Regions from separate parts of the Herbaspirillum sp. C7C8 genome, predicted to be linked through region 1. Evidence: predicted binding sites of a transcription regulator. Region 1 holds the regulator's gene; each other region holds the start of a gene.
What was found. The regulator LexA, encoded in region 1, represses DNA repair genes until DNA is damaged. The targets are predictions, from matches to a motif close to ACTGTATNNNNATACAGT.
Positions count from the first base shown of each region.

Region 2: the regulator LexA is predicted to act here: its motif matches at 2,984-3,001, upstream of imuA (translesion DNA synthesis-associated protein ImuA).
Region 3: the regulator LexA is predicted to act here: its motif matches at 2,269-2,286, upstream of recA (recombinase RecA).

Region 1 covers NZ_JABXGG010000005.1:100,243-105,281, reverse strand. Annotated here, with positions in the region: gene HWE01_RS08410 (replicative DNA helicase) at 1-457, opposite strand, end outside; gene rplI (50S ribosomal protein L9) at 660-1,112, opposite strand; gene rpsR (30S ribosomal protein S18) at 1,139-1,423, opposite strand; gene priB (primosomal replication protein N) at 1,478-1,777, opposite strand; gene rpsF (30S ribosomal protein S6) at 1,799-2,164, opposite strand; gene lexA (transcriptional repressor LexA) at 2,493-3,152, shown strand; gene HWE01_RS08380 (tetratricopeptide repeat protein) at 3,365-5,039, shown strand, end outside.
Region 2 covers NZ_JABXGG010000026.1:7,812-12,850, forward strand. Annotated here, with positions in the region: gene HWE01_RS21265 (DUF4142 domain-containing protein) at 1-514, opposite strand, end outside; gene HWE01_RS21270 (YoaK family protein) at 1,366-2,121, shown strand; gene HWE01_RS21275 (KGG domain-containing protein) at 2,306-2,650, opposite strand; gene imuA (translesion DNA synthesis-associated protein ImuA) at 3,042-3,791, shown strand; gene HWE01_RS21285 (Y-family DNA polymerase) at 3,718-5,039, shown strand, end outside.
Region 3 covers NZ_JABXGG010000007.1:169,620-174,658, reverse strand. Annotated here, with positions in the region: gene HWE01_RS11080 (sensor histidine kinase) at 1-354, opposite strand, end outside; gene HWE01_RS11075 (tetratricopeptide repeat-containing response regulator) at 357-1,985, opposite strand; gene recA (recombinase RecA) at 2,396-3,445, shown strand; gene recX (recombination regulator RecX) at 3,593-4,057, shown strand; gene sucC (ADP-forming succinate--CoA ligase subunit beta) at 4,574-5,039, shown strand, end outside.

The DNA of each region.
Region 1 (5,039 bases):
TGAAGGCGTTACCGGAAATTTCGTCGGCCACCGTGATGAGCTTGCGCAGGATACCGCGATCACGGACGATCTCGGCATAGCGGCGGATGTTGGCAGCAGAAGGGGTGTTTTGCGCCAGCGCATTCAGATACACCAGGCCACCCACCTCTTCGGCCTTGCCGCTGGTGGACATGGCTTCATAGACGGTGATGACGTCAGCCGGCTTGGTGCTGTTGATGAGCTTGACGATGTGCTCGAAGATGATGCGATGGTCGTAGCGATAGAAGTCGTCAGCGCTGACGAAATCGGCAATGCGGTCCCAGGCTGCGTTGTCCAGCAGCAGGCCGCCCAGCACCGACTGCTCGGCCTCGATGGAGTGTGGCGGCACGCGGAGCGCATCGATCTGGGGATCGGAGGACTCCTTCTGGCCACGGAAAAATTCTGGATTGCCGCGGGACGATTCTTTCATGGCGCGCATTATAACCTGCTGATGTGAAGCCGTAGGTCAGGCCGAACGTTTTTGCACGACCTGCCGCTTCATATGAACGAATGCCATATGAAGCCCCCGACATCCCGGCGGATCGCGACGACCGCCAGCGGGACGCCGGAGGCAAAGACAATAAAAAAGCCAGGCGAACCCGGCTTTTCCATTGCAAAACGAATTGCAGCAAACAGGCGTATTACGCTTGCTCGCCCTTGACTGCGATGGTGACGTCGACCACCACGTCGGTGTGCAGAGCCACCGACACCGGGTGTTCGCCAACGATCTTCAGCGGGCCGTTGGGCAGACGCACTTGCGACTTTTCGACGGCGAAGCCCTTCTTGCCCAGCGCTTCAGCGATGTCGAAGTTGGTCACGGAACCGAACAGACGACCGTCAACACCGGCCTTCTGAGCGACTTCCACGGTGGCGCCAGCCAGCTTTTCGCCTTGGGCTTGAGCGGCGGCCAGCTTCTCGGCAGCGGCCTTTTCCAGCTCGGCGCGCTTGGCTTCGAATTCAGCGATGGCTGCATCGGTAGCGCGGCGGGCCTTGCGTTGCGGGATCAGGAAGTTGCGTGCGAAACCGTCCTTGACGCGCACGACATCACCCAGACCGCCGAGATTCACGATTTTTTCCAACAGAATGACTTGCATGTTTTTCTCCTATTTCTCGACGCTGATTAGGCGTTGTGCAGATCGGTGTACGGCAGCAGGGCCAGGTAACGCGCGCGCTTGATGGCGGTGTCAACTTGACGCTGGTAGTGGGCCTTGGTACCGGTCAGGCGTGCCGGCATGATCTTGCCGTTTTCCTGGACGAAGTCCTTCAGGGTGTCCACGTCCTTGTAATCGACCTGTTCAACGCCAGCGGCGGTGAAACGGCAGAATTTCTTGCGCTTGAACAGCGGGTTTTGCTGTTGACGCTTGTTTTTCAGCTTGCTTTTATCGAACTTTTTACCGAATGCCATGGTTGGCTCCTGTATCTAAAAATTGGGTAAGGTCTGTTTGGCTACCTTGCGTCTTCAATCCGACGCGACCGGGCCAAAATCAACGATATGAAACACGACACTCTTGCTGTTGCGATTCCTGCGGGCCAGAAAGCCGGTGAACCGGAAGACCTCCCCCAGCGCTGCCCTGTTGAGCGCACCGGAGATTTCTCCTGCTGCCAGCGCTGCGATCTCGAATTCGACCTGACGCTGCATGCCAGCTTCCATCTGTTCCGACTGATGCTGCAACCTGGCAGTGACAATCGGGATACCGGCCGGCGTGTAACGTAAAACATCACGTTCTGCCAGGCTGGCGATGACTTGAAACTGGTTCACTCTCCGCGATGTTCGCAGCGCTTAAGCTGCCGGTGCTTCGGTACGGCTCTTGGCCGCGTCTTCCTTCTGCACTGCCTTCAGGATGGGGGAAGGACCGGTTTCGGCCTTCTTCATCTTGACGGTCAGGTGGCGCAGGACGGCGTCGTTGAACTTGAAGCCGGTTTCGATTTCAGCCAGCGTTTCGCTGTCGACTTCGATGTTCAGGCAGACGTAGTGAGCCTTGGCCAGCTTCTGGATCTGGTAGGCCAGTTGACGACGGCCCCAATCTTCGACACGGTGGACCTTGCCGCCGCGGGTGGTGACGATGCCCTTGTAACGCTCGATCATCGCCGGCACTTGCTCGCTTTGGTCCGGGTGGACGATAAATACGATTTCATAATGACGCATGTAGACTCCTTATGGACTTATTGAAGACGCCCACCCCGGCGTCAAGACGGGTGTGGGAAGAAGAAAACCAGAGATCATACTAGCTTTCGCCCACCAGGGCAATGTCGGAGCCCACAAACGCCGCCCCGGCGGTGAGATCGAGCGGTCAGCGCGCCACACTTTCCGACTTGGCGGCATCAAATCTCATGTGTCTGCCTATATATATGCAGGAGAAAGATTGCCTTTTCCGCCTCGCAAAGTGCATGTTGCCGTTGACACAAGGATTGTACCTGTATAAAAATACAGACTGTTCATCCAGACAGCCTTCCCTCCGAGAAAGGCCACCCCCATGCTCAAACTGACTGCGCGCCAGGAACAGATCCTGAACCTGATCAAGAACGCCATCGAGAACACCGGCTTCCCTCCCACGCGCGCAGAGATCGCCGCCGAATTGGGCTTTCGCTCCGCCAATGCGGCCGAAGAGCATCTGCAGGCCCTGGCCCGCAAGGGGGCCATCGAGATTTCTCCCGGCACCTCGCGCGGCATCCGCCTGCGCGAGTCCGGCGCACTCCCAGGATCCGTGGCAGCACGACAAATGGCCCTGCCCCATCCGGCGCTGATGCAGCTGAGCCTGCCACTGATCGGACGGGTGGCGGCGGGTTCGCCCATCCTCGCCCAGGAACATGTGGAAAAGACCTACCAGGTCGACCCGGCCATGTTCCCGGCCAAGCCGGATTACCTGCTCAAGGTGCGCGGCATGTCCATGCGCGACGCCGGCATCCTCGACGGCGATCTGCTGGCAGTGCGCCGCGCCGATCAGGCGCGCAACGGCCAGATCGTGGTGGCCCGCCTGGCCGATGAAGTCACGGTCAAGCGCTATCAGAAGACCGGCAGCGTCATCACCCTCTTCCCCGAGAATCCGGAATTCGAACCCATCATCGTCAAGCCGGAAGAAGACCAGTTCGCCCTCGAAGGACTGGCCGTCGGATTGCTGCGCAGCTGGAACTGAGCCCGGGGCGGCCCACCACCCCGCACCAGGCGAGCAGGCCGCAAGCCGCTCCAGCAGGCTGCGCGCCGTCTCTTGCTGCATCAACCTCCGCCTAAAACGGAGGTTTTTTGCTTTCTATTCAGCTCTTCGCAAGTGACGGGTTGCGCATATCATGTCTGCTGGATAGCTATGTCCGGCGCCAGCGATGCGCCCAACCAAGAGGACCCCTTTCGATGTCGACGCGCAAGAGCAGCAACAAGCACGGCAAACCCGTTCCGGCCCCGGCCGCCGCCAAGGCCAACCTGCAGGATCTGCTGGATGTCCGCAAGAGTCTCGATCTGCTGGACAGTCGCCAGACCGAACAAGCCAAGGCCATCTGCGTGGCCGTTCTCAAACGCGACCCTGAACTGGTCTTTGCCAATCACGCGCGCGGCCTGATCGCCACCCAGGAGGGCCTGCACCCGGAGGCTGAGCACTATTTGCGCAAGGCCTTTGCGGCCGATCCCGCCAATGCCGAATACCTCAGCAACCTGGCCGCCGCCGTGCTGGCACAGGACCGGGTGGACGAGGCCATCAAGCTGTACGAGCAGGCCATCTCGCTGGACCGGGAAAACCGGGCAGCACGCATCGGCCTGGCCAATGCGCTGCACGAAAAGAATGACCCGGAAGCCTCCATTGCCTACTTCGAGGACGCGGTCAAACGGGAGCCGGATGCCCCCGGCCCCCTGTCCCACCTCGGTCGCGCCCTGGTCGAGGCCAAACGCTACCAGGAGGCGGTGGCCACGATTCTCAAATCGCTGGAACTGGACATCAGTTTCGCACCCGGACATACCGCCTTGGGCGAGGCGTTTTACGGCATGGAGATGTACAAGGAAGCACTGGAATCGCTCAAGACGGCCATCCTGCTCGACCCTCAAGACACCTATGCCCAGATCAAGATCGCCGATGCCTATCTGAAACTGGAGAAAATCAGCGAAGCGCACGAGCACCTGCAACGCATCATCGAGATTGCCCCCAGGGATCCCAACAGCTACATCCGCCTTGCTTCCAGCCTCTTTGCGACCCAGGACCGCTTCGAGGATGCCATGCAGCTCTTCAACAAGGCCCTCGAACTGGATCCCAGGCAGGCGCTGACTTACAACAACATGGGCGCGGTCCTGCATGATCACGGCGACACCCATGAGGCCGTAGCCAACTTCCGCAAGGCATTGACGCTGCGCCCCAACTATCCGACGGCGCAACACAACCTGGCCTTGAGCCTGTTGCTGCACGGCGAACTCAAGGAAGGCTGGGCCTGCCACGAAAGCCGTCTGGTCACGCGCGAGCGCGCCCATGTCTACAAGTTGATCCACAAGCTCTTCGGCATCATCCCGAAATGGGATGGAAAGTCCTCGCTGGCCGGGAAGTACATCCTCCTGATGCACGAGCAAGGCTTCGGCGACAGCATCCAGTTCCTCCGTTATGTCCGGCTGCTGGTCGCACAGGGCGCGCGGGTGGCGCTGCACGTCAAGAATCCTCTGTACCGGCTGTTCCAGTCCTTCACACCGGAAATCACGCTCATCCGCGAAAGCGATCCGCTGCCACCCTGCGACTGCGCCTATGTGCTCATGAGCCTGCCCTACGCACTGGGAACCGATACGGTGGAAGACATCCCGGCATTCCCGAGCTATCTGGCAGCCGATCCGGCCCTGGTCGAGGTCTGGCGCGAGCGCATCGCCGCCATGGGCGGCGCGGCACCCGGCAAGCTGCGTGTGGGCGTAGTCTGGGCCGGCAATCCGGAACACGGCAACGACCGCCATCGCTCCATCAGCCTGAACAAATTTGCCAGATTGTTCAGCCTGCCGAACATCGAGTTCTACTCTTTACAGAAAGGCAAGCCCACTGAAGGGCTGCGCACCCTGCCGCCAG
Region 2 (5,039 bases), on a different contig from region 1:
CCTGCAGTCCCGGGAGGGTCTTGGTGGCGAAGTTCTTCACATCCGGGTCTTGCGCTTGCTTGGAGGACTTCTGGAACAGCTTGACCGCATCCTCATGGGCGGATACGCCGATCATGCTGGCATAGCGCTTGTCGAAGGTATGGCCCGAGAGCTTGTCCAGGATGGCGATCTTGGCGCGCTGGGCCATGCTGGGTTCGGTGGGCAAGGTGACATCCTTGCTGGAAGCCAGTTGCTTGAGCTGTTCATCGACCGTGGTGTGCTGGTCGATCATCTTCTGGGCGTAGTCCTTGACGGCCTGGTTGCTGCTTTTTTCCAGCGCGATCTTGCTGGCTTCGATTTCGGCATGGCCTGCCTCGGCGGCATTGGTCATGAAGCTTTTATCCTTGCTGTTGACCGATTCGGCGACGGCGTTCAAGGACAGGGCGGCACCGGCCAGCATCAGGACGCCGGCGCCGATCAGGCGACGACCGGTACGGGCTTGCAGGCGAGGATGAAGGATCTGGATAGGCTGCATGAAGGGCTCCTTTACTGGATGGATGAGAAATCTGCTTGCGACCCGCGCCGGGCCGGGCCGTCATGCTTTCACTTTAGTCATGAAGTGGAACGGCTTGCATCAGACAGCGCCAATGACCGATGTAAGAATCGATGAGCGCTTTTTGCGCAGCGGCTGAAATCACCGCTGGCGGAAATTTCGCTGCCGGCAGCGCCGGTGCGTCCGGCGCCGCAAGTGTCGCCATCTGGCGACTACGAACTGCCGGAGGTGCGCAATGCCGACATGCACCAGGTCAATATCGGCCATGGCTAGAGCCGGTGCGGCTTTGGGCGGCATGGGAGCGCTTGCGGTGTAGGCGTTTTCCTACGCATTAATTGGGCACTGTCCGATGCTCTTTTTTGCAGCGCACCGCTACCATGTCTTCAACGTACTCGAAACCGAGGACCTCACATTCCGACATGAACGTCCCCCTCCGTCATGTCATGAATACAGTCCATCCCCCATCGGTTTATCCCCACGAGTCGTTTTCATAAGCAGAAATTCTCCGAAGATTCCCCCGATCCTCGGCGTCTTATATCCCTCCCCCTCAGGCCGCCTCCCCCAGGCGGTCTTTTTTTTGTTCATCGCCCCCGACAACAACACCCGCCCCCCCTGACTCAGGTCAGGCATTGCTGCATCCTTCACCGCATCGGGCCAGGAAGAAGTATTCTTGTCAGCATAAGAAACACTGAAGGCAAAGGCAGCAAGACGCCACCGTCGATCTGCGCAGGAATGGGCGAAGACAAGCGACTCCCTCTCCAGCGTGAGCGCGACGAACCGGCGACCTGGGGATGCTGCCGCCTGGTGTGCTTGCCTCTACGTCTGGATCCGTCATGCCCATCGATTACCTGCGCCGCCTCACCAGCCCGGCGCGCACCGACCTCTCCAACCGCCACCTGGGGCGCTCGCTGGCCTTCATCGCCGGCGCCGTCAATGCCGGGGGCTTTCTCGCGGTGGGCCAATACACGTCTCACATGTCGGGCATTGTCTCCTCGCTGGCCGACAACCTGGTGCTGGGGGAAACCCTGCTGCTGGTGGCCGGCGCCAGTGCCTTGCTGTCCTTCCTGCTGGGGGCGGCCTGTTCGGCGGTCATGATCAACTGGGCAAGGCGCCGTGGCCTGCACAGCGAATATGCCATGCCGCTGATGCTGGAGGCGATGCTGTTGCTGTGCTTCGGCATCCTGGGTTCCAACCTGGAGAATCACCGCTTGCTGTTCGTGCCGGTCACGGCGGCCCTGTTGTGTTTCGTGATGGGCCTGCAAAATGCCATGATCAGCAAGATCTCCCGCTCGGAGATTCGCACCACCCACGTCACGGGGCTGGTGACCGACATCGGCATCGAGATCGGCAAGATGTGCTACTGGACCCTGGCGCCGCGCCAGCCCGGCGAAGCGATGGCGGAAGATCCCGTGCCCGGCGCACGACGCAAGTTCATGCTGCTGTCCTCGTTGCTGCTGATGTTCTTCCTGGGGGGCGTGACCGGGGCCTTCGGTTTCAAGGCCCTGGGTTTCGTGGCGACCATGCCGCTGGCGGCCGGGCTGTTCCTGCTGGCGCTGGTGCCGATGATGGATGATCTGGCGCGGCACTGAGGCGCAACCGGCCCTCTGCGGGCAGAAACAACAAAAAAGGCGCTGTCCGCGCCTTTCGTTTTCTTGTTATCAGCTTCTTGCACTGACGGTACGAGCCTGGGCCCTGTTCTTGATATTTTTTGATATTTTTTGATGTTCTGCACCGTACTGCGCCCGCTGCCTGAGGCGGCCGGGTTCTTTCCTTTCAGCCTTGCTGCTGCGGGGTGCTGTCCGACTGCTGGGGTTGCTGGAGGGCGCCATTGCCCTCTTGCGGTGTGCTCTGGTGCATCTGCGCTGGAGCAGAGCTCGCGGCGCCGTTGCCGCTACTGCCATTCTGCGCTGCCGCCGCTGCCGCTGCAGCGTTCTTGCGACCATGGCTGTTCAGGCCACCCTTGCGTCCGGCTTCCCGGGCTTCGGCCGAGCTGAACTCATGCGCCGCCCCCTTGGCATGGGCAGCCTTGCCTCCCATGCTGGCGATCTGACGCTGTTTCTCCTTGTCCATGGCGGCAAAGCCGCGATTGCTGTTGCCCGGATTCTCTGAATTTGCCATGTGTGACTCCTTGTCTTGGATGATCGAATGGATCGAATGGAGCAGACATTTGCCATCCACCCGCCCTACTGCCCTGCGCGAGCATGTGGGTGGCAACCCAACTTCTTGTCCACGTCTGCAGTGTAAAAAGCCTCACCGATACTCACTATCGGAAGAGCTCCCCAGCCCATGTCAGCAATGGCCGTCAGACATGTAGGAAAACTTGAAGATGAGCTTGTGTTTTGGATATCGATCTTCGGGATTGATGACATTTGCAGAGATTGCCTGAAGCAAATTTCATTTTCCTGATGGCTCATGACGTGAAGACAGTTTTTGTCACACCTCAAAAATTTTACTGTATATTTATACAGTCATTTGTTTTTCCTGCATTCAGCGTCCTCCCGTTCATTTCATGTTGACATCCGCCTCTCCGGTTCGCACTCCGGAAATCATCCACCCTTCGCTCTGGCTGGCCTCCCAGCTGGCAAGAGGAGGTGCGCGCGGGATCTCCAGCGGTTTTGAAGCGCTCGATGCCGAACTGCCCGAACGTGGCTGGCCACCCGGCGTATTGATCGAGTTGCTGTTGCCGCAGGACGGCATCGGCGAACTGCGCCTGTTGCGCCCGGTGCTGGCGCGTCCACCGACCAGTGACCAGCACCGGACGCGCGCGCAGCGCATTGTGCTGCTGCAGGCGCCGCACCCGATCAATGCGCCCGGCTGGGCGCAGATGGGGGTGGAGGCCGCACGGCTGCTGCAGTTGCAGGCCGCTCATGCGGCCGATGCCTGCTGGGCCGCCGAGCAGGTGCTGCGGGCCGACAGTTGCCAGGCCCTGCTGATGTGGCAGCCGCGCCTGCGCAAGGGCGACCACGACCTGCTGCGGCGCCTGCATGGGGCGGCCCAGGCCGGGCAGACCCTGTTCTTCATGCTGCGGCCCCTGTCCTGCGCCCGCGAACCTTCACCCGCGCCCCTGCGGCTGACGCTCAAGTCGGCGCGTGACGGACTGGAGATCGGTTTTCTCAAGCGTCGCGGCCCCCTGCGCGAACAGAGCCTGTTTCTCCCTTTGCTGCCTTCACCGAATCTGCAACGCCATGTCTCCCCTGTGGATCGCCGTACACCTGCCACTGCTGCCGCTGGAAGTCTTCCGTCCGAACTGGCTGGATGAGGCCCCCGCCGTGGTCTTCGAGCGCGACCGCGTGACCGCGCTGACAGCGCCGGCGCGGGGGCTGGGCGTGCAGGAAGGGATGCGGCGTGGCGGCGTGCAATTGCTGGCCCCCGAGGCCCATCTGCACGAGCGAGACACCTTGCGCGAAGACACCACGCTGCAGCAGGCCGCCCTGGCCCTGCTGCAATACACGCCCCAGGTCACGCTGGCCGCAGAGGCGTGCATCCTGCTGGAGGTGGGCGCCAGCCTGCGCCTGTTCGGCGGCATCCGCGCCTTGTGCCGCAAGATCCGCGTGACCATCGCCCGGCTGGGCCTGTCGGCCATCCTGTCCTGCGCCGTCACGGCGACCGGGGCCTGGCTGCTGGCAAGCTACGGCTACGTGCGCACCCTGGGCCCGACATCCCTGCAACGGCGCCTGGACCGGCTGCCGGTAGTACTGCTCAGCGCTGCGCTCCCCCATCTGGAATGGCTGCACGGACTGGGCTGCCGCCAGCTCGGCCAGGTGCGGCGCCTGCCCCGCGCCGGATTGCAGCGCCGCTGCGGCAAGGACCTGCTGCTCATGCTGGACCGGGCCTATGGCGCTGCCCCCGAAGTCCATGACTGGATCGTGGCTCCACCCAGCTTCCAGGCCCGGGTGGAGCTGCCGGACCGCATCGAGCAGACCGACGTCCTGGTCGCCTATGCCCAGGGTTTGCTGGCGCAACTGGCCGGCTGGCTGGCCGCGCGTCAGCTGGCCATCAAGAAACTGCGTCTGTGGCTGGAACATGAACGCGGACGCCAGGCGGTCCCTCCTACCGAATTGCAGGTGGCGCTATCGGTACCGGCCTGGCAGGAAGACCATCTGCACACCCTGGTCAAGGAAAAACTGGCCCGCTCCTTACTGCCCGCCCCGGCCATCGCCCTGGGCCTGGCCGCCGATGAACTGGAAAGCCGGCAAGCCGCCAGCGAGATGCTCTTCCCCGAGCCCGGCGGCAGTGCCGAGGATCACCAGCGCCTGCTGGAGCTGCTGGTAGCGCGGCTGGGCGCGGACAAGGTACAGCAGGCCGCGCCACGCGCCGATCACCGGCCCGAGATCGCCAACCGCTGGTGCAGCGTGATGCAGTCCGCCGCCAGCCTGCCCGCGCCCTTGGGCAGCGATCCGGCACGGCTGCCGCCACGCCCGCTGTGGCTGCTGCAGGAACCCCTGCCGCTGCGGGTACAGCAGCACAAGCCCTTCTATCGGAGTGCACTGGAATTCACCTCGCCGCC
Region 3 (5,039 bases), on a different contig from region 1:
GAGTGCCGCTTCCAGCGCCAGTGCCACCAGGTGTTCATCGAAGAAGCCGATGAGCGGCATGTCGGTTTCGTCCACCTGCAGCAGGATGTCACTGCTGCGGGCCACGCCGTGCTCGCGCACCAGCGCATCGAGGAAGTCCAGCGGCGAGACCGCCTCGACCTGCGCGCGCAGGCCCTGGGAGTCGGCCTTGTAGAGGGTCAGGAAGGCGATCAGCTTTTCCTGCAGGGCCAGACAGGTGACATGGGCCTGCTGGACGCGCGGCACGTCGTCGGACAGGCGGCGCAATTCCCCCTCCAGCACGCCCAGGGAGTTTTTGATGTCGTGAATGATGATCGCGGCAAGCTTGGGATCCATGGTCAGCTCTTCGGGGCTACTTTGGTCAGGGTGTCGCGCAGGAACTTGTGCATCTTGGCGACTCTATCGTTGCCGGGAATCAGACGGTCCAGGGTGGCCAGGTAGCGGCGCACGCGCTTGACATAGTCTTCGTTCCAGCCGCGCTGGCTCATCCAGAGCAGGTGCAACTGGGCCGAGGCCAGCAGCACGCCGGTGTTCTCGGGCATGCTGGCCAGCGCTTCCTCCAGCTTGGCCAGCGACTCGTCGGGCTTGGCGCTGCGCATCAAGGCATTGGCTTCGGCGATGATGCTCATGCACTGCTTGACGGCACCGTCGATGAGTTCCTCGGCCAGGTTGGCGCGACCGGTATCGGCCAGCACCTTGCGCGCCAGCATCTGCAGGGTCTTGTTCTCGTGGTCGGACTTGACTGCCTCGGCGATCAGCTTGGCGCCTTCCTCGTCCTTGCCCATCGAGAAGGCGGCCTTGGCCAGGGCCAGGGTGGCGGTATCCGAGGCTTCCTTGCCGGCGGCCTGGCGGGCCGTCTCGAAGGCCTGCTGGGCCGAAATGGTATCCCCCAACTGAACGTAGGCCTGGGCTTGCACTGCGGCCTGGGCGGAGACGAAGATGTTGGATTCCTCGTAGCGACGTGGCGCGCTTTCCAGCAGACGCAGGGCGGCATCGGGATCGCCGCTGTCGATGTGGACCTGGGCCAGCGAGAGCAGGTCGGTCGGCTGTGCCGTGAGCGAACCCTTGGTGTGCTTGAGGACGCGGTCATAGGCTTCGCGCGCCTGATCCAGGTGGCCGCTGCGGTAGGCCACGTCGCCTACCAGCCGACTGCGGCGCGCCGAGGGAATGATCTCGGAGGACTTGGTCAGCGCCTCCAGCGCGCCTTCCTGGTTGCCCTGGGCTTCGTCGATCTGCGCCAGCAGGTCGTAGGCGGCGATGAACTGCTTGTTCTGCGCCAGCACGTCCTCCACGATCACGCGCGCATCATCCATCTGGCCGGCCACGATATTGCAGCGGGCCAGTCCGATCTTGGCCCACACCAGGTCGTCGCGCATGGCCAGGGCCTGCTTGTAGACCTCGCGCGCCTCGTCGATGCGGCGCTGCTCGATCAAGAGCGTGCCCTTGGTCTTCATGATTTCCACGATCCACTTGGGCGCAGCCTTGAGCACGCTGTCGCATTCGAGGATGGCACCGGCGAAGTCCTTGCGCTTCATCTTCTCGGTCACCGGCAGCATGGCGTGCTGCTTTTCCAGCAGGCGGTCCACGCGCTCGGCGATGCGGCTGGCCGTCAGCGGCTTCAACATGTAGGCGTCGGGCTGGAACTCGGCTGCGCTGGCTACCAGGTTGTAGCCGCTCTCGGCGGTCACCATGATGAACATGCAGGTCGGCGAGAGCATGTTCTGCGTACGGAAGAACTCCAGCAACTGCTGGCCGTTGCTTTCCTTGTTGAGGTTGTAGTCGCAGATGATCAGGTCATAGGTACCGGATTGCACGAAGCGGATCGCTTCGTCGGGCGTGGCGGCCTGGTCGACCTTGGTCACGCCAAGCTGCCCGAGGTGCATGCGGATGTTCTGGCGCATCGTCGGCATGTCGTCGATGACCAGGCAGCGCAGGGCGCTGATATGGCTGAAAGGCACTAAACTCATGAGAACGTTCTGTAAAGCGATCTGTGAGACGATCTGTTCGGGATTGCGGAAAGCCGGGGCAGCATGATTGCCGCAGCGCAATATCGTGCACGATGACGACGATTGCATGCCAGTTGACCTCGGCTGACCAATTATTCCTACCAATGCGCGAGTGTGCCGCTTTTTTTCCTTCCACGCATCATTCCTCTGCGATTTATGAAGTTTTTGGCTGGGCGGGCTCTCGTATAATTGTGGTTTTCGCCTCGGGATGAATCGAGAGCCGAGAAAAAGGCTTGCACCGGGCACTGTTTTTTTATACAGTATCGCTCTATCGGGGCGGTCATCCACTGCCGCCGAGCAACATCAGCAAGACCTATCAGCAAGACCTCCCCCTGACACCCGTCTTCACGACATTTTGCCGAGAGAGATTTATGGACGACAAAAAAGCTGCGAACAACTCTGAAAAGAGCAAGGCGCTGGCCGCCGCGTTGGCACAGATTGAAAAGCAGTTTGGCAAGGGCTCGGTGATGCGCATGGAAGACGGCGTCATCGCCGAGGAAATCCAGGCCGTTTCCACCGGCTCCCTGGGCCTGGACATCGCCCTGGGCATCGGTGGCCTGCCGCGTGGCCGGGTCATCGAGATCTACGGTCCGGAATCCTCCGGCAAGACCACCCTGACCCTGCAGTCGATCGCCGAGATGCAGAAGCTGGGCGGTACCTGCGCCTTCATCGACGCCGAGCACGCCCTCGACGTCACCTACGCCCAGAAGCTGGGCGTGAACCTGAACGACCTGCTGATTTCGCAGCCAGATACCGGCGAACAGGCCCTGGAAATCTGCGACGCCCTGGTGCGTTCGGGTGCCGTGGATCTGATCGTGGTCGACTCCGTGGCCGCGCTGACCCCCAAGGCTGAAATCGAAGGCGACATGGGCGATTCCCTGCCCGGCCTGCAGGCCCGCCTGATGTCGCAGGCGCTGCGCAAGCTGACCGGTAGCATCAACCGTACCAACACCACTGTCATCTTCATCAACCAGATCCGCATGAAGATTGGCGTCATGTTCGGCAACCCGGAAACCACCACCGGCGGCAATGCGCTGAAGTTCTACGCCTCCGTGCGCCTGGATATCCGCCGCACCGGGTCGATCAAGTCGGGTGACGAAGTCATCGGCAGCGAAACCAAGGTCAAGGTCGTCAAGAACAAGGTCGCGCCGCCGTTCCGCGAAGCCCACTTCGACATCCTGTATGGCGAAGGCACTTCCCGCGAAGGCGAAATTCTGGACCTGGGTTCCGAGCACAAGGTAGTCGAGAAGTCCGGCGCCTGGTACAGCTATAACGGCGAACGTATCGGCCAGGGCAAGGACAACGCCCGCAACTATCTCAAGGAACATCCGGAACTGGCCCGCGAGATCGAGAACAAGGTCCGCGTCGCCCTGGGCGTGCCGGAACTGGCCGGTGGCGAAGCGGAAGCCAAGGCTTCCTGAGTCCCCGCCTAAAGGATTCAAGCGCTATCGCGGCGACAGGGTTTGCCTGAGCCTTGGAGGCCGTGATGGTGCTTGTTGATCTCTCTGTGCCGCGCCGTGTTGGCGGTCTCGGAGAGAGGCAATACCGCAGTACTGCAAGTTCGCAACATGCCAAGACCCCCGATCAGCCTGAAAGCACGGGCGCTCAAATATCTCTCTTCACGTGAGCATAGTCGCCTGGAACTTGCGCGTAAGCTTGCCCCTTACGCGCAAGAGGGCGATGACATCGAAGCCCTCCTGCAATGGCTGGAGCAATCCCGTTTTCTCTCCCAGGAACGTTTTTCCGAATCGCTGGTGCATCGTCGCTCGGCGCGTTACGGCAATCAGCGCATCTTTTCCGAGCTTCATGGTCACGGCATCGAAGGTGAAGCCATTGCCGAATTGAAGGCTGATCTGGCGGCAGGCGAGGGCGAGCGTGCCGCGCAGGTGTTGCGCCGCAAGTATGACGCCCCCCCAGCGGATGCCGAAACCCGGGCGAAACAGATGCGTTTCTTGCAGCAGCGCGGCTTTTCCCATCGCAGCATCCGCGAAGCCTTCCAGAAGGCCTGGGCGGATGATGAAGACGCCCTCTGACAGCTCCAATAGCAGGATAGACCTGCTCGGTACAGCTTTCCCGTTGTTCTCACAAAATCCGCCAGGACAGCCCGTCCTGATCCCGTCACATGGTAATCCAGCGGCTTTGCAGTTGCTGATAGCGCTACCAGCCAACAGGCTGCGTGGCGTGTGCTAGAATTCGGAAGTTTTTGCTGCGGCGCGCAAGCCTGAGGAGATACTGCATGTTGCCGGTTCGTTAAAACGGCGCAACGGTGCAAGGCCCACGTCAGGAGCAGGAATGGATAATGCGAACGCTTCGGCGCAAGCTGGCGTGTTTCGAATATCAGACCAACTAAAGCAGACGGCATGAACATGCCCAATTCTACGAATTCACTCGCAACCCGCGCAGCTCACGCCTGCGCCCGACTCCATCCGGCAACGGATGCGACACCCGCCTGCGGGTTGCAGTCTGCTTTCTGGTCGGCCGGCTCGATGCCGGCTACCGAATTTCAATCCGGCAAGTTTCATTCATTCAGTGTCTAAAGGGAAGCTCCCATGAAAATCCATGAGTATCAGGGTAAAGAAATCCTGCGCCAGTTCGGCGTAACCGTGCCGCGCGGCATTCCTTGCATGTCGGTCGACGAAGTCGAAGCGGCAGCCCAGAAGCTCGGCGGCCCGGTGTGGGTCGTCAAGGCCCAGATCCATGCAGGCGGTCGCGGCAAGGGCGGTGGCGTGAAGGTGGCCAAGTCCATCGAGCAGGTCAAGGAATACGCCAACCAGATCATGGGCATGCAGCTGATCACCCACCAGACTGGCCCTGAAGGCCAGAAGGTCCGTCGCCTGCTGATCGAAGAAGGCGCTGACATCAAGAAGGAACTGTACGTTTCCCTGGTGACCGACCGCGTTTCGCAAAAGGTCGTGCTGATGGCCTCCAGCGAAGGCGGCATGGACATTGAAGAAGTCGCCCACAGCAACCCGGAAAAGATCCACAACGTCATCATCGATCCGATCGATGGCCTCA